One region of the Sphingomonas sp. PAMC26645 genome, then DNA from elsewhere that is predicted to be linked to it. Evidence: predicted binding sites of a transcription regulator. Region 1 holds the regulator's gene; each other region holds the start of a gene.
What was found. Region 1 encodes LexA, which represses DNA repair genes until DNA is damaged. Its sites were predicted from a motif close to GTTCCNCNCTTGTTCT; they were not measured.

Region 1 (7,278 bases):
TCAGCGGGGACGCCGAACGTCATCTTCAGGAAATTGCCGGTGTAGCTCAGCGTGTTGTCCGGATAGACGAACGGCTGGCCGACGCTGTACTTGTACGCCATCGCGGCGATCGTCGGCATCTTGGCGATCAGGCGGTGCGACGCGATGACGCGCTGCGCCGGATCGTGGATGTCGGTCGAATCGTGATAGAAGGCCGACAGCGCGCCGACGACACCGCACAGGATCGCCATCGGATGTGCGTCGCGGCGGAAGCCACGGAAGAACTGCGCAAGCTGCTCGTGTACCATCGTGTGGCGCGTGATCGTGGTCGAGAAGTTCGCCAGCTCGTCTTCGCTCGGCAGTTCGCCGTTGAGCAGGAGGTACGCGACCTCCATGAAGTTCGACTGCTCGGCCAACTCGCCGATCGTGTAGCCGCGGTGCAGCAGCGTGCCCGCGTCACCATCGATATAGGTCAGCTTCGACTGGCACGACGCCGTCGAAGTGAAGCCCGGATCATAGGTGAAATTGTCCGTCTGCGCGTACAGCTTGCGGATATCGATGACATCGGGTCCGACCGTACCGGACATCACCGGATACTCGAAATCCTTGCCGTCGACCTTGAGGGTTGCGGTCTCGCTCATGCTTGTATCCTTCCTCGAAATCTTATCAGCTAGCCATCCGGTCGGCGATCCGTCCCAGGCTCTCGTCGCGCCCGAGCAGGTCGAGCACATCGAAGATCCCCGGCGACGTCTTGCGTCCCGTCAGCGCGGCGCGAAGCGGCTGTGCGACCTGGCCGAGCTTGACGCCCCGCGCTTCGGCCACGCGCCGTACCGCGCCTTCGAGCGCTTCCGTATCCCACGTGGCGAGCGCGTCAAGTTCGGCATGGACATTGACCAAAATCGCACTCGCTTCACCCTGTAAAAGGCTCGCCGCGGCGTCATCCATCGCCAAAGGACGCTGGCTGAACAGGAAATTCGATCCTTCGGCCAGCTCGTTCAGGTTTGCGGCACGCGGCTTCAGGACGGGCATCGCGCGGGTCAGAAGATCGAGTCCGCCGCTCGGCAGGTCGTGACCGAGCCGGTCGGCGGCAAGTTGAGCCAGCCGTGCATCGTCGGCCTCACGGATATAATGCCCGTTGAGGTTTTCGAGTTTCTTCAGGTCGAAGCGCGACGGCGACTTGCCGACGCCCGACAGGTCGAACCATTCGACCGCCTGCTCGCGGCTGATGATCTCGTCGTCGCCGTGACCCCAGCCGAGCCGGAGCAGGTAATTGTCGAACGCCTCGGGAAGGATGCCCATCTCGTCGCGATACGCTTCGATGCCGACCGCGCCGTGACGCTTCGACAACTTGGCGCCATCGGGGCCGTGGATCAGCGGGATGTGCGCGTAGATCGGCTCAGGCCAGCCCATCGCGCGGTAGATAGGCAACTGGCGGAACGCGTTGTTGAGGTGATCGTCGCCGCGGATGACGTGCGTCACACCCATGTCGTGATCGTCGACGACAACCGCGAGCATGTAGGTCGGCGTGCCGTCCGAGCGCAGCAGGACGAGGTCGTCGATCTCTTCGTTCTTGACCGTGACCGCACCTTGCACGCGGTCCTCGATCGTGACGGCGCCTTCCTGCGGCGCGCGCAGGCGGACGACGTGGGGAAGGTTCGGCGCTTCGCTCTCGGGGCGATCGCGCCAGGGGCTGCGGATGCGGAGCGGCTTCTTCGCGGCCTGTGCCTCGGCGCGCATCGCCGCAATCTCGTCGTTGGTCATGTAGCAGCGATAGGCGTGGCCGTTCGCGACCATCTCGTGGGCGACCTGCGCGTGACGCTCGGCGCCCGCGAACTGCATGACGACGTCGCCGTCCCAGTCGAGCCCGAGCCAGCGCATGCCGTCGATGATCGCGTCGATCGCCGGCTGGGTCGAGCGGACCCGGTCGGTATCCTCGATCCGCAGCAGGAATTTACCCCCGTTCGCCTTGGCGAACAGCCAGTTGAACAGCGCGGTGCGCGCGCCGCCGAGATGCAGGAACCCCGTCGGCGACGGAGCGAAACGGGTAACCACGGGTGCGGCCGAAGCGGCGGTGCCCGTATCAGATATTGCGCCCAACCGCGGGTGCTCCCAGACTGATGAAACGATGGAGAAACGATGGCCATGACAGCCGTCGCCGCCCCTAGCATGCGTCCTTGGCGGCGACAAATGGGCGTGCCGCGATGGGGGGCTGTCGTCGGGCTTGCCGTGGAACGCTGGCTCGAGGTGGAGCGCGACCAGCTGGTGTTGTGGCTGCCGGTGATGCTGGGTGGCGGGATCGCGTTGTGGTTCGCGTTGCCGGACCCGGCGGCGTGGTCCGTGGCGATGCTGCTGTTGGTGGCGAGCGGGTTGGGGTGCCTCGCAGTGGGGCAGGGCGGCCGCGCGGCGCGGTCGCTGGCGATCGGGTTGCTGACGACGGCGTTGGGGCTTGGGCTGATCTGGGCGCGCTCGGAGTCGGTAGCGCGGCCGGTGTTGGGCGGCCCGACGATCGCGAGTTTCTCGGCCAAGGTGGAGGCGATCGAACCGCTGGTCGCGCGGAAGCTGGTCCGGCTGACGCTGCTGCCGATCGGGAAAGGCGCGGAGACCGACGGGCAACCGGTTGCCCTGCCATACCGCGTCCGCGTCAATCTGGCGGAGGCGGATGCGCCTAAGCTGTTGGGGCCTGGGGCGGTCGTGCATCTGCGAGCCCGGCTGATGCCGCCGCCACTGCCTGCGGTGCCCGGCGCCTACGACTTCGCCCGGGTCGCGTGGTTCGGCGAGATCGGTGCGACGGGGCGGGGCTTCGCACCAATAGTCGTGACGACGCGAAGCGAATCGGGAGCCGGTATCCGTGTCGCGTTGTCGCACCATATTGTGTCGCGACTGGACGGCAGCGCAGGCGGTATCGCTGCAGCGCTCGCAACCGGCGACGTCGGTGCGATCAGCGAGGAGGATTCGGAAGCGATGCGCCGCGCCGGACTCGCGCATCTGCTGTCGGTGAGCGGATTGCACATCACCGCGGCGGTGGCGGCGACGATGTTGATCGTGCTGCGGCTGCTGGCGCTGAGCCCGTGGTTGGCGCTACATGCGCGCTTGCCTTTGATCGCTGCGTTGGCGGGAGCGGCGGCAGCGATCGGCTATACGTTGTTGACCGGTAGCCAGGTCCCGACGATCCGGTCGTGCGTGGCGGCATTGCTTGTGCTGGCGGCGCTCGCAATGGGGCGTGAGGCGATGACCTTGCGCCTCGTCGCGGCGGGGGCGGCGTGCGTCATGCTCGTGCTGCCCGAATCGGCGGCGGGACCGAGCTTCCAGCTTTCGTTTGCGGCAATCACCGCAATCATGGCGCTGCACGAACATCCAGCGATTCGCGTATTCTTCGGGCCACACGAGGAGGGCCGACCGCGCCGTCTCGCTCGTGGGGTAGCATCGCTGTTGCTAACCGGCCTGCTCGTCGAGTTCGCGCTCATGCCGATCGCGGTCTATCATTTCCACAAGGCCGGGCTCTACGGCGCGTTCGCCAACATCGTCGCCATTCCCTTGACGACCTTCGTCGTTATGCCGCTGGAAGCTTTGGCGTTGCTGCTCGATGCGGCCGGGCTCGGGGCGCCGATATGGTGGCTGGTGCAGCGATCGCTCGATGCGCTGCTGTGGCTGGCACACGGTGTTGCCAGCGCACCAGGTTCGGTGCGGTCGTTGCCCGCGATGCCGACGGCGGCGTTCGCGCTGATGATCGTCGGGGGGATTTGGATTGCGCTCTGGCGGACGCGGTGGCGACGCCTCGGGCTGATGCCGCTAGCAGCCGGCGCGGTCTGGGCGCTGACCACGCCAGCGCCTGACGTTCTGGTGACGGGAGACGGGCGCCACGTTGCGGTACGAACCGCGGCGGGGCTCGCGATGCTGCGCGACCGAGCGGGCGACTACACGCGCGACATGCTGGCCGAGAATGGCGGGGTGGATGGCGAGCCGCTGCTGCTGGCGGACCAACCCGATGCGCGGTGCAGTCGCGATCTGTGCGTCACCGATATCGCCGCACGGGGACGGACGTGGCGCATCCTCGCGACCCGCAGCGCCTATATGGTTCCGATTGCTGAGTTCATCGCCGCCTGTCACGGCGCCGATGTCGTCGTCAGCGAACGCGGTCTGCCGAAACGGTGTGTACCGCGGTGGCTGAAACTGGATCGTCGTGTCCTTCGGCGTACGGGCGGCGTCGCGCTGACCTTGGGGAGCGGGACAGTCGTGACCATCCTGAACGCAGGCGATCGTCACCCCTGGCGCGATCCGCCTCTCCTCGAACGCACCGCGTCCTCGTTTAGGCCGCGCCATGATCGGTTTCACGGTACTGTATCGGCGTTTCGCGCCGGCCAAGGCCGTCAAAAATAGAACTGTTCACGCGAAGGCGCAAAGGCGCGAAGGTGATGCGGCTTGGGAGGCCTTACACCTCCATGAACGATAAGCCGACGTCAGTTTTTTGCCGCCAGCGAAAGCCGGTAAGCGCTGATCCAGGCACCATATCTTCGCGCCTTTGCGCCTTCGCCTGAACAAAATCTTTCGTCTTCCCGTGCGGTCACAGCAAGACGAACTGGTTCACGCGGAGACGCGGAGAAGGTTGTTGTATGACGGGGTGGCTCGGGCTGGGGACTGTTTAGTCTTCCTTCCGAAGACGTTTGGAGGTGCTTCGTTTTCCCTAAGCGCAACCCCTCCGCGTCTCCACGTAAACCAATTCTTCGGCCGCGCTGAAGATTGAGGACGAGATGTTCGCGCAGAGGCGCAGAGACGCAGAGATTGGGCATTCGAGTCGAGAACGCGACTATGCATCAGAGCGTGAGAGGGGCTTCCGGACGCTTGGGGGCTGGTTGGGCGTGTCGAAAAACTAGCCGCTTTTCGACACGCCCAGTACATCTCGCTTAACTTGCCCAAGAGATCCGGCCGCTGTTGTCGGCCGGAGAAGCGACTTGGCTTAAGGCTAGGCTGTCGCTTTTCCCGAGCAACCAGAAACCGAAACCGGCCTGCGTCGTGATGACGGAGGCCGGTCCAGGCAGTTCAGTCGTAGCGGCGGAGGATGCCGGAGAGTTTGCCTTGGACGCGGACTTGGGCGGGGGCGTAGCGTTGGGGGTCGTAGGCTCGGTTTGCCGGGTCGAGGCGGACCATGGCGCCTTCGCGACGGAAGTATTTTAGAGTGGCTTCGCTGTCTTCGATCAGGGCTACGACGATCTCGCCGTCGCGGGCAGTTTCGGTGCGGCGGATCAGGGCGTAGTCGCCGTCGAGGATGCCGGCTTCGACCATCGAGTCGCCCGAAACCTCGAGTGCGTAGTGTTCGCCGGTGCCGAGCAGCGCGGCGGGGACGGCTAGCATCGTGCTGCCCTCGAACGCCTCGATCGGGACGCCGGCGGCGATGCGGCCATGCAAGGGGATCTCGATGACGTCGTTGGCCGGTTGTGGCGTTGCAGCGGCGGGGGCTGCCTTCACGTTCGATGGCTTGGACGGCGTCTTTTTTTCCGCACGTTCGGGCATGCGCAGCACTTCGAGCGCGCGCGCGCGGTTTGGCAGGCGGCGGATGAAGTTGCGCTCCTCGAGCGCGCTGATCAGACGGTGGACGCCCGACTTCGACTTGAGGTCGAGGGCGTCCTTCATCTCCTCGAACGACGGCGAGACGCCGGTATCGTTGAGGCGATCGTTGATGAAGCAGACGAGTTCGTGCTGCTTGCGCGTGAGCATGGCGGTTCTCCGTCCGGAACAGACTGGGAACTTCTATGGAACATAATTAACGCCGTCAAGCGCTCGCTTCACGCGATCACGAGGATTTCCGCCGATTCGCCTGTCTTTGCGACGGGTGCGTTGCCGGGGCGGACGATCAGGCACGTCGAGCGGGCGAGCGTGAGCAGCATCGAGCTGTCCTGGATCGTGGAGGCATAGGCTTTGCCGTCGCGGAGTTCGGCGCGGAGATAGTCGGTGCGGGCGTTGTTGGCGGGGAGGTCTTCGCCGAGCAGCGCGTGCGTCGACTGGGGGAGCGGGTCGCGTGCGCCGGCCATGTGCGCGACGACGGGTTTGACGAACAACGTCGCGGTAACGAACGCGGAGACCGGGTTGCCGGGGAGGCCGAGCACCATCATGTCGCCGATCCGGCCGGCCATCATCGGCTTGCCGGGGCGCAGCGCGATCCGCCAGAAGTCGATCGTGCCGCCGGCGGCTTCGATCGCCGGGCGGACTAGGTCGTGATCGCCAACCGATGCCCCGCCGGTGGTGACGAGCAGGTCTGCCTGAACGCTGGCGAAGGCTTCGCGGAGGATCTCGAGATTGTCGGCGAGGATGCCGAGATCGATGATGTCTACCGGCATGTCGGCGAGCATCGCGGCGAGCATGATGCCGTTCGATTCGGGAAGCGCGACGCCGTCGGTAGTCGAGCCGGGGGGGACGAGTTCGTCGCCGGTGGCTGCGACGGCGACGCGGACGCGGCGGTTGACGGTGAGGCTGCCGTGGCCGCCGGTTGCGGCGACGGCGATGCGCGCGGGGCTGAGGCGGTCGCCGGCAGCGATCAAGCGGGTACCGGTGGAGAAATCCAGGCCCTTGCGGCGGGTGTTGCGGCCGAGCGTCGGGGGGCCTTCGCCGGCTAGGATCAGGGTTTCGCCGTCACGCTCGGCTTCTTCCTGGACCATGACGGTGTCGGTGCCTTCGGGCATGGCGGCGCCGGTGAAGATGCGGGTGGCTTGGCCCGGGGCGACCTGGCCTGCGAAGGGGCGGCCGGCGGCGCTTTCGCCAATGACGGTCCAGGGGCCGGGGAGGTCGGCGTAACGGATCGCGTAGCCGTCCATCGCGGACAGGTCTGCGGCGGGCTGCGTGCGGCGGGCGAGGATGTTCTCGGCGGCCCAGCGGCCAGCGGCTTCGCGTAGCGTCACGGTCTCGTGGCCGACGCGGGGGGCCATGGCGAAGAGGCGGGTCTGGGCTTCTGCGACGGGGACTAGGGTCATGCGTAAGACTCTGTTTTTGGGCGGCTCTCCTGCTGGAAGTGCAGGAAGTTCACACGCTGGGAGACATTTGGCGGGTGCGGTTCTGGGGGTCAGGTTTGGAACGGTCTCGTCCGGTAGAAGGTCCGGCGGGAGGGGAGTTTTGGCGTGTCTGGCGCTTTGCCATGGGTTTGGGACGTAGGACAGGTGTTGTTGGGGTTTCGGAGGGCGGCGGGGCGGTCCGGCGCGGCTGGTGCACCCTTGTTCTCCCGCGAAGGCGGGAGTCCAGTCTGGGTCCCCGCCTTCGCGGTGAAACATGGGTTTGGCGGAGCGGTCGCTACGGATTACTTCGGCTTTCCCA
Region 2 (7,278 bases), 1.6 Mb from region 1:
TGTTTTCAATGTAAGAATGCATTAAAGCCGGATCTAGAAAAAAATTCTCGATTTCCTTTTTTTGCCAGACGGTGACAAAAAGCGCGTCTTTCTTTGCTTCAGAAATAAGTTCTGCAAATAAAATATCAGGTTTATAGTCTCTGTCCATAAACATCACGCCGGCGACTTTGCCTGCTGACGTATCGTGGAATGCCTTTGAAGCCATAGCTGCTTTAGGCCAATTGTTCATTCCTCCGATTGAAAAGTGAGGAATTCGCGAGAACCGATCATAAAACGCGTTACCCATTTTGAACGCTATTTGATCAATGAATGGGTAGTCTTTACCCTCAACAAACAGTATGCGACCTGACGACGCAAGCTTTGAAAGTTGAATATTTAGGTTTGTTCCAATTGCCTCCGCGACGCCCTGAGCCTGGGCATCAGACGACAATTGACGCGATCGAGATTCTCGCTTTCTAACTGAAACGATTTCACTTGGTGAAACGTCCGCTATCATTTCCATTGAGTGTGTCGCTACTATCGTCTGCCTGTAACATTCGGCGGATAGCAGTTTAATCAATTTCCGCTGCAAATCGGCGTGCAGATAAACGTCCGGCTCGTCTAGTATGACAATGGAGTCTGTATCAACGCGGGACAGAAACCATATTGTTTGTATCCAAGCTTGAAGGCCGGATCCCACTAAGGCCATTTCGCTTACAAATGGGCCATCTCTTATGGTGACACCGTAGTTATTCTTTTTGTCGCCAAGTCCGTACTCAATATCGCTAACTTGAAGATTGCTACTCCAAGTGTTGACTAGAAGTTCTTGAAATCTGGCAAACTCAGCGGGCATGTCTGCCATTTGGTTCCGGATATGGCGATAAGATAAATATCCATTTATATGTTTCTTGAGATATTTTTTATCTCTTTGCGTCTCTTCAGACAAAAGTGCGCCGACGGGTGGCATCACAAATATATCTGTAAATTTCTTCGATGATGCTTGCGATCTTAGGTTTACTTTTTTACCGCCGGGTAAGCTCATCTGGCAATATATCTCCGATGCGTCGGATCCGATTGCAATAGTTATCGAGCAGTTGTTATTATAGCGAACTTTTATGATCGCAGGATCGTGGGATTCATAATTATAGTGTATTCCACGATGCTCAATATCTAGTGTCTCGACTGAAAACCGAAATACGGGTCCGCTTATATCCGGCGCTAAATGGTCCGGTGCCATTTCGAAAACGGCGGACGGGGACTTCTTCACCGCTGCAGAAGCGATACGTAGCGCTTCAATAAGGGTCGTCTTGCCCGCGTTATTTTGGCCTATAAGAAGGCAGAATGGGGTGAAGTCGATAGTGTGATCTTTGAATCCCCGAAAGTTTTTAAGCACTACCGACTTTATCACTTATACTACTCCGCCGCGACCGAGTCGCTGAACATGTCCCGAACCTCACTCAGGTCCACATTCGCCGCCGGACCCTTCTTCGCGGTCTGGCGCTTGTCGAACGAGTCCCAGACGTCGTTCCACTGGCCCTTCGTCGCAGCCTTAGAATACTCCGTCGCGCGCTGTTCGAAGAAGTTGGCGTGCTCGACGCCGTTGAGCATCGGGGCGAGCCAGGGCAGCGGGTGCTCGTCGATCATGTAGATCGGCTTCAGGCCGAGCTGAGTCATGCGCCAGTCGGCGATGAAGCGGATGTACTTCTTGATCTCCTTGGGGGTCATGCCGTTGACCGGGCCCATCTCGAAGGCGAGGTCGATGAAATTGTCCTCGAGGCGGATCGTCGTCTGGCAGACGTCGGCGATGTCGTCCTTGACCGCCTTGGTCAGGCACTGGCGCTCCTGACAGAAGGTGTGGAACATCTTGATGATGCCCTCGCAGTGGAGGCTCTCGTCGCGGATCGACCAGGTGACGATCTGGCCCATGCCCTTCATCTTGTTGAAGCGCGGGAAGTTCATCAGCATCGCGAACGAGGCGAACAGCTGGACGCCCTCGGTGAAGCCGCCGAACATGGCGAGCGTGCGCGCGATGTCCTCGTCGTTGTCGACGGTGAACTGCTGCATGTAATCATGCTTTTCCTTCATCTCGGCATATTCGAGGAAGGCGCCGTACTCGCTCTCGGGCATGCCGATGGTGTCGAGCAGATGGCTGTAGGCGGCGATGTGGACCGTCTCCATGTTGCTGAACGAGGTCAGCATCATCTTGATCTCGGTCGGCTTGAACACGCGGCCGTACTTCTCGTGGTAGCAATCCTGCACCTCGACGTCGGCCTGCGTGAAGAAGCGGAAGATCTGCGTGAGCAGGTTGCGCTCGTGATCGCTGAGCTTCTGCGCCCAATCGCGGCAATCCTCGCCCAGAGGCACTTCCTCGGGGAGCCAGTGAAGCTGCTGCTGGCGCTTCCAGAACTCGAACGCCCAGGGGTATTCGAACGGCTTGTACTGCTTGGAGGCGTGAAGGAGGGACATGGGGTAAGCCTTTCGGGAGATTGGTTTTATATCGAGAAACTGGGGGGATCAGGTCGCGTGTTTCATGTCTCGGTGCTCCATTGCCACATCGCGGCGGCGGACATCGCGAGGACGATCGCGCCGGAGGTGAGCATGATGCCGATCATGCGGAACGCGTAGGTCTGCTGCTCGGTGATGCTCGGGCTGCGCAACCGGAGCAGCATCGCGGTGCCGACGATTCCGAGCACGCCTGCGACCACGAACATGATAGCTGAACCATACGTCATGCGACCAACTCGCCCGGCGCGCGTTCAGCACCCGAACCCAACACAGGAGAACGACCATGGTCGATGCAACCAAGATCCAGGAACATGCCGAAGTCATCGGCGCGGACGGCGTCCATGTCGGTACCGTCGACAAGGTCGAAGGCAACCGCATCAAGCTGACCAAGAAGGACTCGGGCGCGCAGGTCGTCGAGGGCACGGGCAGCCATGAAGGGCATCATCACTTCATCTCGCTCGGGCTGGTCGCGGATATCGAGGACGGCAAGGTCCGGCTTTCCGCCAACGCCGACGTGGCGGTGACGTTCGAAGAAGAGGCCTGACGCGAACGCGGTGCGCATCGAGCGCGCCGCATAGCCTGCCCGAACCCCGGTCCGCTTCGCGCGGGCCGGGGTTTTTTGCGTCAGGCGCGCCCCGGTCCGTGATGCACGGGCCGGGGTCACGCTTGAACGCCGAGAGGCCTTACTGGCAGGCAAGGCACTCATCGTAATCCTTCGACTCGACGTCGATCTGGCGCAGGTCGATGGTGTTGTCCGCCTCGACGCCGCCGGCGAAGCCCGCGCGCTGGACCGACTTCGAGCGGAGGTAATAGAGCGACTTGATGCCGAGCTCCCAGGCGCGGAAGTGGAGCATCAGCAGATCCCACTTCTCGACGTCTGCCGGGATGAACAGGTTCAGCGACTGCGCCTGGTCGATGTACGGCGTGCGATCGGCGGCGAGTTCGAGCAGCCAGCGCTGGTCGATCTCGAACGACGTCTTGTAGCAGTCCTTTTCCTCGACCGAGAGGAAGTCGAGATGCTGGACCGAGCCGCCCTGTTCGAGGATCGAGTTCCACACCGCGTCCGAGTTCTTCGACTTCTCGCTCAGCATCTTTTCGAGATACGGGTTCTTGATCGAGAAGCTGCCCGACAGCGTCTTGTGCGTGTAGATGTTCGCCGGGATCGGCTCGATGCACGCCGACGTGCCGCCGCAGATGATCGAGATCGACGCGGTCGGTGCGATCGCCATCTTGCAGCTGAACCGCTCCATCGCGCCGACGTCGGCGGCATCGGGGCAGGGGCCACGCTCGATCGCGAGCTGCATCGAGGCTTCGTTGGCTTGGCTGCTGATGTGCTTGAACATGCGCAGGTTCCACGACTTCGCCATCGCGCCCTCGAACGGGATGCCGCGGGCCTGAAGGAACGAGTGGAAGCCCATCACGCCGAGACCGACCGAGCGCTCGCGGCCCGCGCTATAGGCGGCGCGCTCCATGCCGGGTTCGTGGCGGTCGATGTAATCCTGCAGCACGTTGTCGAGGAAGCGCATCACGTCTTCGATCAGGCCCTTCTCGTCCTTCCACTGATCCCACGTCTCGAGGTTCAGCGACGACAGGCAGCACACGGCCGTACGCTCGTTGCCGAGGTGATCCTTGCCGGTCGGCAGCGTGATCTCCGAGCACAGGTTCGAGGTCGAGACCTTGAGGCCGAGCTCGCGGTGATGCTTGGGCATCGCCTTGTTCACGTGATCGGCGAAGACGATATACGGCTCGCCGGTCTGGAGGCGGGTCTCGACGAGCTTCTGGAACAGCGAGCGCGCGTCGACGGTGGCGCGGATCGCCTGGTCCTTCGGCGAGCGGAGATGCCATTCCTCACCGTTGCGCACGGCTTCCATGAAGTCGTCGGTGATCAGCACGCCGTGGTGGAGGTTCAAAGCCTTGCGGTTGAAATCGCCCGAAGGTTTGCGGATTTCGAGGAATTCCTCGATCTCGGGGTGCGAGACGTCGAGATAGACCGCCGCCGAACCACGGCGCAGCGAGCCCTGGCTGATCGCGAGCGTGAGCGAATCCATGACGCGGACGAACGGGATGATGCCGCTGGTCTTGCCGTTGAGGCCGACCGGCTCGCCGATGCCGCGGACGTTGCCCCAATAGGTGCCGATGCCGCCGCCGCGCGAGGCGAGCCAGACATTCTCGTTCCAGGTGTCGACGATGCCGCCGAGGCTGTCGGGGACCGAGTTGAGGTAGCACGAGATCGGCAGGCCGCGGCCGGTGCCGCCGTTCGACAGAACGGGGGTGGCGGGCATGAACCAGAGCTTCGAGATCGCGTCGTACAGGCGCTGCGCATGGCCGGCGTCGTCGGCGTAGGCCGAGGCGACACGGACGAACAGGTCCTGGTAGCTCTCGCCCGGAAGCAGGTAGCGATCCTTCAGCGTGTCCTTGCCGAACTCGGTCAGCAGCGCGTCGCGGCTGTGATCGACCTCGACCGGGTAGATCTGCGCGCGCACGGAGTGGCTGTCCTGCGCCTGGCGCGGGGCCTTGGGGGCCTCGGCTTCAGGCGCTGCGATGGTCTGTTCGATCGTGTCTGTGGTCATGTCGCTATCCCGGCTGCTGTCTCTGAAATCCATCGAAACCGCTCCTAGTGTTCTGTATTCGTTCGAATCGGCGTCATGTCGCCATGCTACCATCGGACGGCCCCTAACGGGAGAACAAAAAGTGACCATCGCGGCGGTGGAAGGCGCGCTTACGGTCATATCGCATATGGCTATGCGAGGGTTGTTCTACCAGCGATTGGGTCCGCCCCCGAACGCAACCCCAAGAGATTGTGCCAAAGCGCGAAGAGACGCAAGGGGGTGCGGGGGTGGTCGGGGGCTCGGTTCGTCGCGTTCGCGTGCGGGTTGGCCGGGCGGGATATTCGCGACGCGTGGACTTCTGCGGGGTTCAAGATGTGCAAGGGGGCGAAGCGGGAACGAAAAATTATTTCGGCGGGGAAGATGGCAAATGTTGCTTCGGGGGGGGGTGGGAGTGGGGCTAGATATGGGGGGACCGCTCTAGTTCCCCCGCGAAGGCGGGGGCCCAGGAGCCACGAACGTCGTCCTGCTCGATTCCTGGACCCCCGCCTTCGCGGGGGAACGGCATAGGGCGTTCGTCCTTTTCCGAATAAGAGCACCACCCCGCCAAAGCCTCACCACCCCGGCGGAGGCCGGGGCCCAATTGGGAAACGTCGCCAACTGAGCGTAGCGCGTCGTTACTGCGACCTTTCCACTTGGGCCCCGGCCTTCGCCGGGGTGGTGGCAATCGTGAGGTGGTGGTGATCGTTGGAGTGGGGCGTGGGGAGGGCAGCGCTTGGCGGCCCGCTATCTTTCGATCGCCTTACCCCTCGATCATCGTCCGGATCTGCGTCGCCAGCGCTTCCATCGCAAACGGCTTGGTGATCATCGACATACCCGGCTCCAGGAAGCCCGACGCCAGCGCAGCGTTCTCCGCATAGCCCGTCATGAACAGCACGCGGAGCCCCGGACGCAGCGCACGACCAGCATCCGCAACCTGCCGACCGTTCAGTCCTGGTAGGCCGATGTCGGTGACGAGCAGGTCGATCCGCTCCATCGTCCGCAGCTTGTCGAGTCCGGCCGGACCGTCGTGCGCCTCGACTGCCCGGTAACCGAGCTCGCCCAATACCTCGACGATCAGCGCGCGGACGACCGAGTCGTCCTCGACCACCAGCACGATCTCGCCCGCATCGGTGACGTGGTCCTGCGTCAGGCCGGGAAGCGCTTCGTCCTGCTCCGCTTCGCCGTAGTGACGCGGCAAATACAGCTTGATCGTCGTGCCCTGGCCGAGCTCGCTATAGATTCTCGCATAGCCTTCGGACTGGCGCGCGAAGCCGTAGATCATCGACAGGCCGAGGCCGGTACCCTGGCCGATCGGCTTGGTCGTGAAGAACGGCTCGAATGCCTTGGCGATCGTGTCGGCGGACATGCCGGTGCCGGTGTCCGACACGCAGATGCACACGTAATGGCCCGGCCGGACGTCGCGCTGGCTGGCGGCGAAATGGTCGTCGAGGTGCGCGTTGCAGGTCTCGATCGTGAGCTTGCCACCGTGCGGCATAGCGTCGCGCGCGTTGATGACGAGGTTGAGCAACGAGTTCTCGAGCTGGTTGGGATCGCACAGCGTCGTCCACAGACCACCGGCGAGCACCATCTCGAGTTCGATCTGCTCACCCGTGGTGCGACGGAGCAGGTCCTCGAGCGACGCGACCAGCGGGTTGACCTTGACCGGGCGTGGATCGAGCGGCTGGCGGCGGGAAAACGCCAGCAGGCGGTGGGTCAGCGAGGCGGCGCGGTTCGCGGCGGCGGTCGCGCCGGTGATGAAGCGATCGAGCTCGCCGACACGCCCTTGCGCGACGCGGCGCTGGACGATCTCCAGGCTACCCGTGATGCCTTGCAGCAAATTGTTGAAGTCATGCGCGATGCCGCCGGTGAGTTGCCCGACCGCCTCCATCTTCTGTGCCTGGCGGAGGGCCTCCTGCGCCTCGATCAGTTCCTGGGTGCGATCGCGCACGCGCTGTTCGAGGTCGGCGTTGAGCGATTGCAGGTCGCGTTCGAGCCGCTTGCGGTCGGTGACGTCCGCGCCTTCGACGAAAATGCCGACGACCGCACCGGTCGCGTCGCGGATCGGTTGGTAGACGAAATCGACGTAGCGATCGTTGACCGAACCGCCGGGTTCAGCCTGAACCGCATAGAGCATGCCCACCGCCGTGAACGCTTCGCCTGTCGCATACACATCGTCGAGCAGGTCCAGAAACCCCTGTTCGACCGC
Region 3 (7,278 bases), 1.5 Mb from region 1:
AGAAGCTCATTTGGAAGGCTAGAATAGAGCACTTCTCTACGCTAATTGCGCTGAGTGAAAACCGTCAAAGATACGGATTAATTCACCAGACTCCCAAAACCATTAAATCCGCGATTCAACAAGAAATCGGCTTGATCTGCCTTCTTTTTCTGAAAAGTATCGGAATGATAGTTGCAGACGAATTTGCCGACTCCGTTCGGAAGCAAATCAGGAATGGAGCGCCTTATTTTGCAGAAACATGGCCTGACGAAGATTGGAGCCTTCGCCATATCATGATGTTTGCACTAATAGGTGAGGTAAATGAGGTTACCGGATGCGGCGTCCCTGGAAATATTATGGAACAAGTTACCGAGACTGCTGGACATTTTTACAAGATATTCCACTGCAGTGAGTGGAATAATGCTGAGAAAAACATGAAACTTGTATGGAATCCGTATCGCAAACTCAAGAAGCGCTAGGAATACACCGCCTCTATACTTTCTTACTAAGCCACGATCGGGCTCCTCCTGCAGACTTCGGGATTGGTAGAGAGGCGTAGGCTCAAAGGTAGAACATGCGAAGCAGGCCGCAAGATGTCGTGAGCGCCTTCAATTTGCGGACTGGGAGCGGACCCAACTGGTATGCCCTCACCCTTCCGACCCATGTTGTTTGCCTCTCCCCCAAGAGAAGTAAAATCACTTCTCCGCCGCCACCCGCTTCTCCAGCAACGGAGCCAGATACTTCCCCGTAAAGCTGCCCTTGGCCTTCGCGACCTTCTCCGGCGTCCCCTCTGCGACGATCTCGCCGCCCTTGACGCCGCCTTCGGGGCCCAGGTCGAGGACCCAGTCGGCGGTCTTGATGACGTCGAGATTGTGTTCGATCACGACGACCGTGTTGCCTTGCTCGACCAGCGCGTGGAGGACCTCCAACAACTTGCGCACGTCCTCGAAGTGGAGGCCGGTGGTGGGTTCGTCGAGGATGTAGAGCGTGTTGCCGGTGGCGCGGCGCGAGAGTTCCTTGGCGAGCTTGACGCGTTGCGCTTCGCCGCCCGAGAGCGTCGTCGCCTGCTGGCCGACCTTGACGTAGCCGAGGCCGACCTCGACCAGCATCGCCATCTTGTCGCGGATCGGGGGGACCGCCTTGAAGAACTCGGCGGCGTCCTCGACCGTCATGTCGAGCACGTCGGCGATCGAATGGCCCTTGAACTTCACCTCGAGCGTCTCGCGATTGTAGCGCGCGCCGTGGCAGACGTCGCAGGTGACGTAGACGTCGGGGAGGAAGTGCATCTCGATCTTGAGCACGCCGTCGCCCTGGCACGCCTCGCAGCGGCCGCCCTTGACGTTGAAGCTGAAGCGGCCGGGCTTGTAGCCGCGCGCCTGCGATTCCGGCAGTCCGGCGAACCAGTCGCGGATCTGCGTGAAGCTGCCGGTGTAGGTGGCGGGGTTGCTGCGTGGGGTGCGGCCGATTGGCGACTGGTCGATGTCGATGACCTTGTCGAGATACTGGAGGCCGGTGATCTTGTCGTGCTTGCCCTGGACGATGCGCGCGCCGTTCAGCTCGCGCGCGGCGGCGGCGTAGAGCGTGTCGATCGTGAAACTCGACTTGCCCGAGCCGGAGACGCCGGTGATGCAGGTGAAGGTGCCGAGCGGCAGGCTTGCGGTGACGCCGCGCAGGTTGTTGGCGACCGCGTTGTGGACGGTGAGCTTCTTGCCGTTGCCTTTCCGTCGCGTGGTTGGGACCGGCACCTCGCGCGTGCCGTTGAGATAGTCGGCGGTGATGCTGCCCTTCGACTTGAGGATCTGCTTCAGCGTGCCCTGCGCGACGACCTGACCGCCGCGGACGCCGGCGCCGGGGCCCATGTCGATGATGTAGTCGGCGGTGCGGATCGCGTCCTCGTCATGCTCGACGACGAGCACGGTGTTGCCGAGATCGCGCAGACGGCGGAGCGTCTTGAGGAGCATGTCGTTGTCGCGCTGGTGCAGGCCGATCGAGGGCTCGTCGAGGACGTAGAGCACGCCGGACAAGCCGCTGCCAATCTGCGATGCGAGGCGGATGCGCTGGCTCTCGCCGCCGCTGAGCGTGCCGGAGGTGCGGTCGAGGTTGAGGTAGTCGAGGCCGACGTTGTTGAGGAAGCCCAGACGCTCGACGATCTCCTTGAGGATGCGTTCGGCGATCGCGTTCTGCTGGTCGCCGAGATGCTGGGGCATGTCGGTGAAGAACTGGAGCGCGTCGACCACCGAGAGATGCGTGGCGTAGGAGATGTCCTTCATCGCGATCTTGACCGCGAGCGCTTCGGGTTTCAGCCGCGCGCCGCCGCAGACTTCACAGGGGGCGGCGGACTGGTACTTGCTCAGCTCCTCGCGCATCCAGGCGGAATCGGTCTGGAGCATGCGGCGGTTGAGGTTGCCGATGACGCCCTCGAACGGCTTCGACACGTCGTATTTCTTCTTGCCGTCGATGAAGGTGAGCGTGACGGGCTTGCCCTTCGAGCCGTGCAGGATGGTGCTCTGGACCTCCGGCGGGAGGTCGGACCAGGGCGTCTCGATGTCGAACTTGAACTCGCGCGCGAGGCTGCCAAGGACCTGCATGTAATAGGGCGACGGCGGGTTGGATTTCGCCCAGGGCACGACCGCGCCCTTCTTGATGCTGAGCATGTGATTGGGGACGACGAGGTCTTCGTCGAACAGCAGCTTCTCGCCGAGGCCGTCGCAGGCCGGGCATGCACCCTGGGGGGCGTTGAACGAGAACAGGCGTGGCTCGATCTCGGAGATGGTGAAGCCGCTGACCGGGCAGGCGAATTTTTCGCTGAAGACGATGCGGCCGTCGGGGGCGTTGTTGCCTAGGATTTCCGATTTCGGTGTGTGCGGTTCGACCGGGTCGGCGGGGTCGACATAGGCGAGGCCGTCGGCGAGTTTCAGTGCGGTTTCGAAGCTCTCGGCCAGACGCGTGGCGATCTCGCCGCCGACGACGAGGCGGTCGACGACGACTTCGATGTCGTGCTTGTACTTCTTGTCGAGCGCGGGGGCTTCGTCGATGTCGTGGATCGTGCCGTCGATGCGGACGCGCGCGAAGCCCGCCTTCTGCCACTCGGCGAGTTCCTTGCGGTACTCACCCTTGCGGCCGCGAACGACGGGGGCGAGCAAATAGAGGCGCGTACCCTCGGGGAGCGCCATGACGCGGTCGACCATCTGGCTGACGGTCTGCGCCGCAATGGGCTCGCCGGTCGCGGGCGAGTACGGGATGCCGACGCGCGCCCAGAGCAGGCGCATATAGTCGTAGATTTCGGTGACGGTGGCGACGGTCGAGCGCGGGTTGCGGCTGGTCGTCTTCTGCTCGATCGAGATCGCCGGGCTGAGGCCCTCGATGTGGTCGACGTCGGGCTTCTGCATCAGTTCGAGGAACTGGCGGGCGTAGGCGGACAGGCTCTCGACGTAGCGGCGCTGGCCCTCGGCGTAGATCGTGTCGAACGCCAGGCTCGACTTGCCCGAGCCCGAGAGGCCGGTGATCACCGTGAGCGTGTCGCGGGGGATGTCGATGTCGACGTCCTTGAGGTTGTGCTCGCGCGCGCCGCGTACGGAAATCTTTGTCAGCATGAGGCTGGTTCTACTTCTGTTCTGATCGGGAGACTAGTGGGAGAGATAGGAATGCATGAGGCCGGGTGCCAGTTCATCCGGGACGATCGATTGCGCAACGGGCGATCTGGGCGTCGACTCGGCTTGCAACCGTGCGGCGTATTTTGGAGAACCGACGAACGGGACGCGGTGCAAGGGTATGATGCGATGACGAGTATTTTTGGATGCCGCTGATGCTGGGACTGGCCGCTGCGGCTGCGCTGGCGGAGCCCACGGCCGCGCCGTTGACGCCGGCGGGCAAGTGGAACGTCGATTATGGCGCGACCGCCTGCATGCTCGGCCGCACCTATGCCACCGGCAAGGCGGAGACGATTCTGGCGCTGCGTCGGCTGCCGCTGGCGTCGACGCTCGAGCTGATGGTCTACACCAATGGTCGTAGCGTAACGATGCGGCTGGGCCAGGCGAAGATCGGCATAGTCGGCGGGGGATCGGATGACAGCCGGTACGAGAGTTATCCGACCCAGGCTTCGGGCAAGCGGATGACGCGCATGCAGGTCGATGCCACGCTGTTCGAAACGCTGCCCGCCGATGCCGTGTTGCGCATCACCCCGGACAAGATGTCGGGCTGGGCGTTCGCGATGCCAAATGCGAAGGCGGCGTTCGAGGCCTTGGCCAAATGCAATGATTCGACGGCCAAGGAGTGGGGCATCGACCCGACCGAGCGCGCGAAGATCGCCCAGCCTGCCAAGGCGACGACGCGGCCCGAATACTGGGTCGGGCCCGACGATTACCCGAGGACGATCGTCGGCAAGGGTGCGCAGGGGACGTCGACGGTCCTGTGGACGATCGGCCTCGACGGGCGGGTTGCGGATTGCCGGCCCGTGGTGACGAGCGGCGAGGTCGAACTCGACAAGGCGGCCTGCAGCGCGATCATGCGGCATGCGCGCTACACACCCGCGCTCGGCTTCGACGGCAAGCCGATGGTCAGCCACGCGACGCAAAAGGTGACGTGGCGATTGCCGGGCGCCTGGTCCGGCAACTGATCGACCATCACGGGTGGACAGGCCAAGCCGCCGGGGTTGCACTCCGGTATCGGTGTATTATCTTGTTCGTACACACTGACGCGGAATGGCACAGAGGACGACATGGGCAAGAAGAAGGACGAGAGGAAGCGGCGCGAGCGCGAGGCCGAGATGGCGGCGGCTCAGGGTCAGTCGGGTGCTGGGCATGAGGGCCATGGGCATGACGCGCACAAGCATGACGCGCACAGGCATGAGGGCCGGAAGCACGAGGGTCGCAAGCATGAAGGCGGCGCGCCGTTCGCGGGGATCGCTGCTACCATCGCGCGACAGATGGGGACGCCGGTCGGGCGGCAGATGATCGCGGCGGGGCTGATGGCCGCGGCGACGGCGATCTCGAAGCATGATGCGAAATCGAGTGCTCGGCCGACGCCGCCTACGCCTCCGACGCCCCCTGCCCCGCCTTCCCCTGCCTCGTCCTCGGCACAGGCTGAGCCTGCAGCATCGAAGGTCGAGCCGGACGTGGCGGCCGAGCCTACCAAGCCGCAGGGCAATGGTCCGTTTGCCGGGGATACGCCGGAGCCACCGCGGAGCGAGACGAACGCGCTGCCGCCCGAGTTCGCGAAGGTGCTGGACTCGGTCACGGTGGGACTCGAGCGGTTGTTCGTCGGGTTCGGCAAGCCGACCGCGAAGAAGGACCCGCCTGCCGCTTAAGTGTGCAGGACCGCGACGCCGCGCGCGGCGTTGCGGTCCTGCGGCTCAGGCTGCCTTTATGTAGATGGCGGGTTGGCGGCGGTCGCCCTTTGCGAGGTACATCGCGCGGTCTGCACCGGCGATGAGGTCGACGATCGGTGTGTCGGGGTCGCCCTCGACGACGCCGATGCTGACTCCGAGCGTGCCATGGGCGGCCATGCGCGGCGCCATGGTCTGCGCGAACCGCGTCGCGATGCGATCGCCGATGATGCTGGCCTGCTCGGTCTGGACGTCGGGCAGCATGCAGACGAACTCGTCGCCGCCCCATCGGATCAGGTGGCCTTGTTGGCCGACGGCCTCGTGCGCGATCTCTGCGAAGGTGCGGAGTGCGGCGTCGCCGGCGGCGTGGCCTAGCGTGTCGTTGAGCGCCTTGAAGCGATCGAGGTCGAGCATCATCACCGTCAGCGTGCGCGGCGCGTGGCGGCCGGCGAAGGTCTGCGCGATGCGGTCCAGGCCGGCGCGGTTGAACGCGCCGGTGAGCCAGTCGCGCTCCATCTGATCGAGCAGCTGGCTTTGGCCACGCTCGGCCTGGAGGATCAGCAGCGAGAAGGCGCGGAAGATGATGAAGGCGATCTGGCCCGCCGCGAGCCAGGCACCGAGATCGTCGTGACGGCCGGTCAGCTGCGTGCCGATGCGGTCGCCGTAAGCCAGCCACGCGCGGCCGAGGAACATCGGCACGGTGACCGCGAACAGCGCGGCGACGATCCAGCCGGTCTGTAGCGAGTCACGACGCGCGAGACGGACGGCGACGATCACCACGACGAGGTCGAACCCGGCGCGGATGACGCTGAGATAAGCGACGCGGAGGTGGAAATGCGCCGGGTCGTGCGTGAACCAGAGGGGCAGGCCAAGGACCGCGGCGGTCGCCAGCATCGACGTCAGGCGCGCGTCGGGACGGCTGAACTTCACGACCGCGCCGGCGATCAGCGCATAGCCCATCACCACCGCGGGATTGCCGATGCTGGGCGCCCAGGGGAGGCCGATCCGATCGTTGAGCACCGCCATCAGCGCGCCGCACCCGGCGATCAGGTGGCCGGCGCCCCATAGCCCTGCCCACGATCCGAACCGACCGGTTGCCAGCGGGATGAGGTGAATGAACCCGGCGACCAGCATGCCAAGGCCTGCGACGACGTAGAGAGTAGAGAGATCGAGCGCCACGGGGACCTGCTTGTTCGTTCGTTAGGCGGACTAATAGGTTGGCTTTGCTAAGGATTGGTTCCGGTTGGGGGGTGGGGGCGGAAGTTTGCTTTTTGGGTGGGGTGGGTTGGGGGTGGCGCGATGAGGAGCCGGACGCCGAAGGTGATAGGCGATGCGGAGGGCGGATGTGGTGGCGTGCCAAGAATGTTTCCCCGAGAAGGCGGGGACCCAGACTGGGCTCCCGCCTTCGCGGGAGAACAAGAAGGCGGCCGGTATCGTTTGGGGCGGAGTGGCTCTGGCTTGACCGACGTTGTCGGGCGTTGTCGGGCGTTTCGTGCACGCCACCCCAGATTGCGCCCAGTTGTTGCGCTCCTCCCCCGTCATTCCGGCGGACGCCCGCACCCATGGTCGCGAACCGGGTCATGCTAGCGTGATATCGCTGGGGCCACCGTAACCGTGGGTCCCGGCGTTCGCCGGGATGACGGGAGGGGCTGTGTTGGGCTTTGCGGGTGGACGGGGCGTGGGCGAACTGGCGAACTGCGGCAACATCCATCCCCCCCGATCGAACTCAACCTTTGCCCCCTTGCCTTCGCCTTCGCCTTCGCCGCCCTCGCGCTGCACCTTCAACTCTCTCGCTGCAAACGCAGAGAGGGCGCCGGTGGATTGCCACCGACGCCCTCTCAATCCTACTTCACTTGCGGAAGCTGCGCCCTGCTTGGCCGGACAGGGGCTAAGCCCCTGTCGTCGGACGGCGCTGGAGCGCCCCCGGCCGGGCACGCCCTTTGGATCCATATCTAGCAATTGCTAGATATGGATGG
Region 4 (7,278 bases), 940 kb from region 1:
TGAACACATAGGGGATGCCGGTACGCGCCCAAACCCGCGCCGCGATCAGTCCGGCATCGGCATAGTGCGCGTGCATGACGTCGGGCGCGCGATCTAGCGTGGCGATATGCGCGACCAAAGCCTCGACCAGGCTGTCATGCTCGGTCCACAGGTCTTCCTTGACGAGATACGCATCGGACGCGGTCAGCAGGCGGACGATACGCGTCGTGCCGTCGATCGTCTCGATCGGCTCGGCATAGCATTCCGCATAAGCCGCATGATGGAATGCACGGGTAACGATTTCCATCCGGTCGATAGCCGGATTGCGGCCGCTGGCAGCGACGAGATCGAGAAGGTACCGGATATGGCCCCCGGTATCCGCGGTGATTCCGTATTCGACGTCGGTTGCGCGTAAACACCCCTGCAACGCGATATGTAGTACGAACACCCTTCCCCCGTTCACCTGCAATTCACGTAAGGAACCGCTCACGGGGTTGCCGAGTTCCGGGCCGATGATACTTTACATGCCGGTATTGACGCAGGTTATTACGTTCCCTGCGGCGCCTCGTTCGCTCGGTGATCGATCGCTGTGAGGATCGCTCTACTCACCTGGGCCTATCCTCCTGAAAAGAGCGGACTTACTCGCGCCGCGCGTGAGATCGCGCAGTCGTTGGCACAGTCTGGCAACGACGTCTGTGTCTTCACTATGGACCGTCGCGAAGACAGCCACGACGGCCGGGTGTCGGTCATCGGTTGCGGTCTGCGCGAGGGATCGTTCGCCCCGCGCCTCCGCAAGATTGCGGGGATCGGGCATCTGGTTGCGCCGTTCGCGTTCCGCCGAGCGGTCGCTCGCGAGCACCGACGCGAGCCGTTCGACGTGGTCGAGGCGACCAACTGGTATGCGCCAGGGCTGGCGATCGCGCTCACCGGTCCTGCGCCGCTCGTGACGCGCAACTCGACCCCGGCAGCGACCTCGGCAGAGACGGTTACGAGTCTACGCGACCGGTTCGATCGGCGCGCGGCGATGCTCGCGGAGCTGATCGCAGCGCGCTTCAGCAAGGCACTGATCTCGAACACGCAGCTCCACGGCGAGAAGATCGCCCATCTGTACGGCGTCGAAGCTCCAGGACCAGCCGGCCATCACGCGGTCATCGGCCTTAGCCTGCCACCGGAGATCGTGGCCCGAGGAACGGCCGCAGCCTATCCCGACGATGTCCCCGAGGACCAGCCGATCGAACTGCTGTTCGTCGGACGTGACGAGCACCGCAAGGGGTTCGATGCGCTCATCATGGCGCTGAGGATCCTTGCCCGGCGTGCGGATGCCGGGATGCGCGATTTCCGCCTCACGATCGTTGGCGTGCATGCGGACGATGTGAAAGCGCTTCCGTCCACCGCGCGAGCGCGACTGCGCTGCCATCACCGGGTCGACGAACCGACGTTGCACGACCTGATGAGCGCGGCGCACGTCATCGTCGCACCCTCGCGCTATGAAAGCTTCGGGCTGGTGTACCAGGAAGCGATGATGTTCGGCCGACCGGTCGTCGCGTGCGCCGAGGACCCGAGCGCACGACTGTTCATCGGCGAGAGCGGCGCCGGGTTGCTGGCCAAGACCTGCGCCGGCGACGACCTCGCCACGCAGATCCAGCGGCTGATCAAAGACCCGGCCTTGCGTGCGCATTACGCTGCGGCGAGCCGGCGGGCGTCGGGGATGTTCACGCGCGATACCCTGTCCGCGCAGACGACCGCGGTCTATCGCACCGCGATCGGATCGAAGGGGGCGAGCAGCAACGCCTCGTCCTCCGGCCTGCCCGCGCCGGTCGACATCGCCTCGTAGATTCGCGTCCGCTCGCGCACCCGCTCGCCATCGAGCCGATGTTCGAGCGCACCGGCCAGTGCCAGCGAACTCTCGACGAACGGTACGACCGGACGCTCGTGGACGCGGCCGGAAAAACGGATATCGCTACGGTTGAGGCGGTACTGGATGTCCGGATAGGACGCGGACTGCACCCCATCGACAAGGTTGCGGCGCGGCAGCCCGAGCGAGCGCAACCCGTCGCGATCCGCCGCCGCGACCAGCCAGCCGAGCGCGGCGAGCAAAGCGGTGTCGGGGCGCTCGTCGGTATCGATCTGCAGCACCCAGCGGGTCTGCATCGCGTCCTGGAGGCGGTTGCGTTGTGCGGCGAAATCGTTTGCGAGGGGGTGGTGAGCGACCTCGATCCACGGGACCCGCACTGCGATTTCGCCTGCCTCGTCTGCCGTGCCGTCGAGCAGGACGACGATACGGGCAAATGCGGTGCGATAGTGTGTCGCGATCTCGACGATGTCGCTGGCGTCGGCGGGCCGCGCCATGATGCCGAGCCCTATCCCGTGCGGCACAGTCGTCGTGGGGGTCGAGTGCGCCTGGGCTGGACGGTAATCGGGAGGAAAGCGGACATCGCCCCGCGCAACGGCGACCGGCTCCACCTCGAACCCGAACCGCCACGCCGCGTTCCGCAAACCGGCTGGGTCGAGCATCCAGCGCTCCGCAGGATCGCGCTGTAGGTCAACAAGCCCGCTTCCCAACCGAGCGACGATCTCGTCGGCAACCGCACCGACCTCGTTCGCGTCGCGAACAAGCAGGCGGCAGTGGCTACACTCGAACCAATCCTCGCGCACGAGCCAGTCCCAGTTCCCACAGATCGAGCATCGTAATTGCATGGCTCCGGCAACCCGCGGCGCCAAGGACAGGTTCCGCCTGATCTAAATCCTCCCCCATCGGGGGAGGTGGCAGGCCCGCAGGGACTGGCGGAGGGGTATCCGCGATCAACTCAGGGCGACACCCCTCCGTCTGGCAAGAGCCAGCCACCTCCCCTTACAGGGGAGGATCAAGCGCCCGCTCAATACCCGAAACTATGCGCCAGCGTCAGCAGCAGCCAATACAGCCCGCCCGACAGCAGCATCGCCACCGGCAGGGTCATTACCCAGGCCAACGCCATGTTCATCACGGTCCGGCGCTGCAACCCGGCGCCATTGGCGACACTAGCACCGGCCACACCCGAGGACAGGATATGCGTGGTCGACACCGGCATGCCGTATCGCACCGCCAGCAGGATCGTCGCCGCCGCGACCAGTTCGGCCGACGCGCCCATGCCGTAGGTCAAATGCGTCTTGCCGATCCGCTCACCCACCGTGACGACGATCCGCTTCCATCCGACCATCGTCCCCAGGCCCAGCGCCAGCGCGACGGTCACCTTCACCCAGGTCGGGATATACCGCGTGCCCTGTTCGAGCCCGCTATTATAGCTCTTGAGCGTCGTGATCTCCCGCGCGGTGAAGCGGCTCTGCGCGGACTTGTCCTCGGCGATCAGCTTGGTCGTATCGAGCACGAGGTACATGTCGTTGCGCAGGTTCGGCGTCGCCGCGGCGGGCACCTTGCCCAGCGACCCGTAGCTTTCGATCCGGCTCGACACGTCGTCCGACAACGTCGCCAGCGCGCCATAGATGACAGGGTCGGCGACATGCTTGCTCTTCAGCGCCTTGGTGACCTGCGCACGCGAGGTCGCCACGTCGGCGGGTGCGCCGTCGGCATGCGCGCGGTACGCGGCCGATGCCGCCTGCGCGCTTTGCACGAACGCCGGCATCGCGCTCTCGGGCATCGTCCGGTTCAGCGCATAGGCGGTCGGCGCGCAGCCGATCAAAATGAGCATGATCAGCCCCATGCCCTTTTGACCGTCATTGCTGCCATGCGCGAAGCTGACCGCGGTGCAGGTGCCGATCAGCAGCGCACGGATGCCGCGCGGCGGTGGCGTCTGGCCCTCGGGCGCCTCGTACAGCTTCTTGTCGCGCAGGAACCGCTTCATCACGAGCAGCAGCAACAGCGCGCCGACGAAGCCGACGATCGGGCTGAATGCGAGCGCGGAGAGAACTTTCCAGACTTGCACCATGTCGACGCCCGACGTGCCGTCCGCGCCGCCGCCGTTGATGAGTTGGTTGGCAAGGCCGACGCCGAGGATCGAACCGATCAGCGCATGGCTCGACGAATTGGGCAGCCCGACCGCCCAAGTCGCGAGGTTCCACAGGATCGCCGCTAGCAGCAGCGCAAAGATCATCGCGAACCCGCCGACGCTGCCGACGTTCAGGATCAGGTCGACCGGCAGCAATGTGACGATCGAATACGCTACCGCGCCGGACGACAACATCACGCCGAGGAAGTTGAAGAATCCCGACCAGACGACCGCGAGCGGTGCGGGCATCGAGTGCGTGTAGATGACGGTGGCGACCGCGTTGGCGGTGTCGTGGAACCCGTTCACGAACTCGAACCCGAGCGCGATCAGCAGCGCCAGCGCGAGGAACGCGAACGCCCCGCCCGCCAGGCTCTCGCCGACCTGCGCGGTGTCGAACGCGATGCTGAACCCGGCATAGGCAAGCCCGCCGATCAGCACGGCAAGGAATATCCAGCGCCCGGACGGATGCAGCGAATGATCGAGTTTGGGACCGGTATGCGGCGCAGCGGTAGCGCTCGAATCAGCCGTCACCGCATCGGGTGCAAATGTGGAGGTTGCCATAGGAATGTGCAGTCGGCCCTTACGATGACAATCTTATGACAGATGTAAATCAAGCGATCGTTCGACCCTATTTGGGACGTCGCCCCCTACAATCCTCCCCCGCCAGGGGGAGGTGGCTGGCCCTCGCCAGACGGAGGGGAGGCAGAGGACAACGTGCGTTCCGTGTCCTCCCCCTCCGTCGCCTTCGGCGCCATCTCCCCCCTGCGGGGGAGGATGTTCGGAACCGACCTCCTCGACCTTAATCAGCGAGTTAATTCACCGAGCTTCACCGATGCTCGCGAGCTGCATGCCATTGCGGCCGAACAAAGTGGCCATCTTCACGTCCGCATCCGCAGTCATTTCCTTGCGGCACTGCTGCGCATCGGCGAGCGCCGCGAGGCCGACACCGTGCGATTGGCAGGCGCCGGCGATCGCCGAACGCAGCCGGCGCTGGAACGCGGTGCGCCCGGCGTCGCTGGTCAGGTCGAGCCCGGCGCGCGACACGCGCACCGATACCGGGTCGCGCCCGGAACTCGCGGAAGCACCTGTGGAAAACAGGCAAGCGCCGACGATCGCCGCCGAAGCGACGCTGATGAAAAGCTTCATGATGATGTTCCTCAAATGGTCCTGCGGTCCGCAAGGCGATGCCTGCGGGCGACGGCGTCAGCGCGTCGGGACACCTTTCTGGGTGCGGCATCTCCGACCACGAACCACGTCGCTGCGCATCCCCTACCCGTCGTTCGTTACGCTCGCGCGACGGTTTGGCGACGGTCCGACGACGCGCCGAAACTCTAGATGAGGCGTTAGGTCACATCCCCGGATATCGCTCGAACGCAGGCAAAGCGGCCACATTCGCCATCCACGCCAATCGGTCGGCCACCTGGATATGCGCACCCGGCGCGACCGCCTCGGGATCGTCCAGCGTACAGGATTGCACGTCAATGATCCCCGGCAGATACTCGGCATTGGTATAGAATAGTCCTGTCCCGCACCGTCCGCAGAATTGACGCCGACCGCTTGCCGACGATTCATACGTCACCGGATCGCCCGCGATGGTCACCTGCTCGGACCTGAATGCGATCCAGCCTACCATCGGCGCACCCGCGCTTCGCCGGCAATCGCCGCAATGGCACAGCGCGTGATGCTCGGGCTCGCCCTCCGCGACATAGCTGATCGCTCCGCAATGACATCGTCCCGCCAGCATGCCCGCCTCCCTCTATGTTCTCAACTTGTTCCACGTATCGTCGAACCGCGCAAGCCATACCCGCTTGCCCCTTCGGCCCCCGTTCCCTACCTGTTCACCGGTGAACCAGATCGCCCAAACGTCCGCGCCGCAAGCAGAGCCTCCCTATCTGCGCGGTCTCAACCCGCCGCAGCGCGAGGCGGTGCTGACCACCGACGGGCCCGTCCTGATCATCGCCGGCGCCGGCACCGGCAAGACCGCGGCGCTGACGGCACGGCTCGCGCACCTGATCTTCACCAAGAAGGCGTGGCCGTCGGAAATTCTCTCGGTCACCTTCACCAACAAGGCCGCGCGCGAGATGCGCGAGCGCGTCGGTCGTCTGGTTGGCGATGCGGTCGAGGGCATGCCGTGGCTCGGCACCTTCCACGCGATTGCGGCCAAGATGCTGCGTCGCCACGCTGAACTGGTCGGGCTGCAGTCGAACTTCACGATCCTCGATACCGACGACCAGTTGCGGTTGCTGAAGCAGTTGATCCTTGCCGCCGACATCGACGAGAAGCGCTTTCCGACGCGCAGCCTCGCCGGGCTGATCGACCAGTGGAAGAACAAGGGCCTCGTCCCCGCCGACATCGATGCGGGCGAGTCTGAGCGTTACGCCAACGGCCGCGGCGGCGAGTTGTACCAGCAATACCAGACCCGGCTGATCGCGCTCAACGCCTGCGATTTCGGCGACCTGTTGCTCCACATGCTGGTCATCCTGAAGACGCACCGCGACGTGCTGGCGCAGTATCAACAGCGCTTCAAATACATCATGGTCGACGAGTATCAGGACACCAACTCGTCGCAATATCTCTGGCTGCGGCTGCTCGCGCAGGAGCGCAAGAACATCGCCTGCGTCGGGGACGACGACCAGTCGATCTATTCTTGGCGCGGCGCGCAGGTCGAGAACATCCTGAAGTTCGAGCGCGACTTCCCCGGCGCGAAGGTCATCCGCCTCGAACAGAATTACCGCAGCACGCCGCATATCCTCGGCGCCGCATCGGGCGTGATCGCCAACAATGGCGGCCGCCTCGGCAAGCAGCTCTGGACCGAGCGCGACGTCGGCGAGAAGGTGAAGGTCATCGGCGTCTGGGACGGCCCCGAGGAAGCGCGCCGGGTCGGCGAGGAGATAGACGTCGTCCGGCGCCTTTTTCAGAAAGAGGGGGCCGGCAAGTCGCTCGACGAGGTCGCCATCCTGGTCCGCGCGCAGCACCAGACGCGCGAGTTCGAGGACCGCTTCATCGCGATCGGCATGCCGTACAAGATCGTCGGCGGCTTCCGCTTCTACGAACGCGCCGAAATCCGCGATGCGCTCGCGTACCTCCGCGTCGTCAACCAACCGGCCGACGACCTCGCCTTCGAACGCATCGTCAACGTGCCGAAGCGGGGCCTTGGCGACAAGGCAGTCGCACGCATCCACCAGCTCGCGCGCGCCACCGGCACACCGCTGACCACCGCCGCGGCGCGCATCCTCGACACCGACGAACTGACCGGCGCCGCCAAGAAGTCGCTCGGACGCTTGGTCGGCGACATCGCCCGCTGGCGCGACATGGC

Region 2: the regulator LexA is predicted to act here: its motif matches at 5,166-5,181, upstream of E5673_RS06000 (ribonucleoside-diphosphate reductase subunit alpha).
Region 3: the regulator LexA is predicted to act here: its motif matches at 3,580-3,595, upstream of uvrA (excinuclease ABC subunit UvrA).
Region 4: the regulator LexA is predicted to act here: its motif matches at 5,723-5,738, upstream of E5673_RS09355 (UvrD-helicase domain-containing protein).

Annotation. Positions count from the first base shown of each region.
Region 1 is NZ_CP039249.1:2,907,270-2,914,547, reverse strand. It holds gene E5673_RS13395 (citrate synthase) at 1-620, opposite strand, end outside; gene gltX (glutamate--tRNA ligase) at 646-2,031, opposite strand; gene E5673_RS13385 (ComEC/Rec2 family competence protein) at 2,167-4,356, shown strand; gene lexA (transcriptional repressor LexA) at 5,017-5,691, opposite strand; gene E5673_RS13375 (molybdopterin molybdotransferase MoeA) at 5,760-6,941, opposite strand.
Region 2 is NZ_CP039249.1:1,283,167-1,290,444, forward strand. It holds gene E5673_RS05980 (ATP-binding protein) at 1-1,387, opposite strand, end outside; gene E5673_RS05985 (ribonucleotide-diphosphate reductase subunit beta) at 1,393-2,445, opposite strand; gene E5673_RS05990 (hypothetical protein) at 2,508-2,711, opposite strand; gene E5673_RS05995 (DUF2171 domain-containing protein) at 2,768-3,028, shown strand; gene E5673_RS06000 (ribonucleoside-diphosphate reductase subunit alpha) at 3,168-5,087, opposite strand; gene E5673_RS06005 (PAS domain-containing protein) at 5,833-7,278, opposite strand, start outside.
Region 3 is NZ_CP039249.1:1,368,952-1,376,229, reverse strand. It holds gene E5673_RS06385 (DUF4365 domain-containing protein) at 1-458, shown strand, start outside; gene uvrA (excinuclease ABC subunit UvrA) at 675-3,572, opposite strand; gene E5673_RS06375 (energy transducer TonB) at 3,776-4,594, shown strand; gene E5673_RS06370 (hypothetical protein) at 4,697-5,284, shown strand; gene E5673_RS06365 (GGDEF domain-containing protein) at 5,330-6,481, opposite strand; gene lpdA (dihydrolipoyl dehydrogenase) at 7,265-7,278, opposite strand, start outside.
Region 4 is NZ_CP039249.1:1,971,139-1,978,416, reverse strand. It holds gene E5673_RS09385 (HAD-IIB family hydrolase) at 1-427, opposite strand, end outside; gene E5673_RS09380 (glycosyltransferase family 4 protein) at 569-1,813, shown strand; gene E5673_RS09375 (hypothetical protein) at 1,729-2,634, opposite strand; gene E5673_RS09370 (inorganic phosphate transporter) at 2,856-4,523, opposite strand; gene E5673_RS09365 (UrcA family protein) at 4,779-5,108, opposite strand; gene E5673_RS09360 (GFA family protein) at 5,311-5,706, opposite strand; gene E5673_RS09355 (UvrD-helicase domain-containing protein) at 5,816-7,278, shown strand, end outside.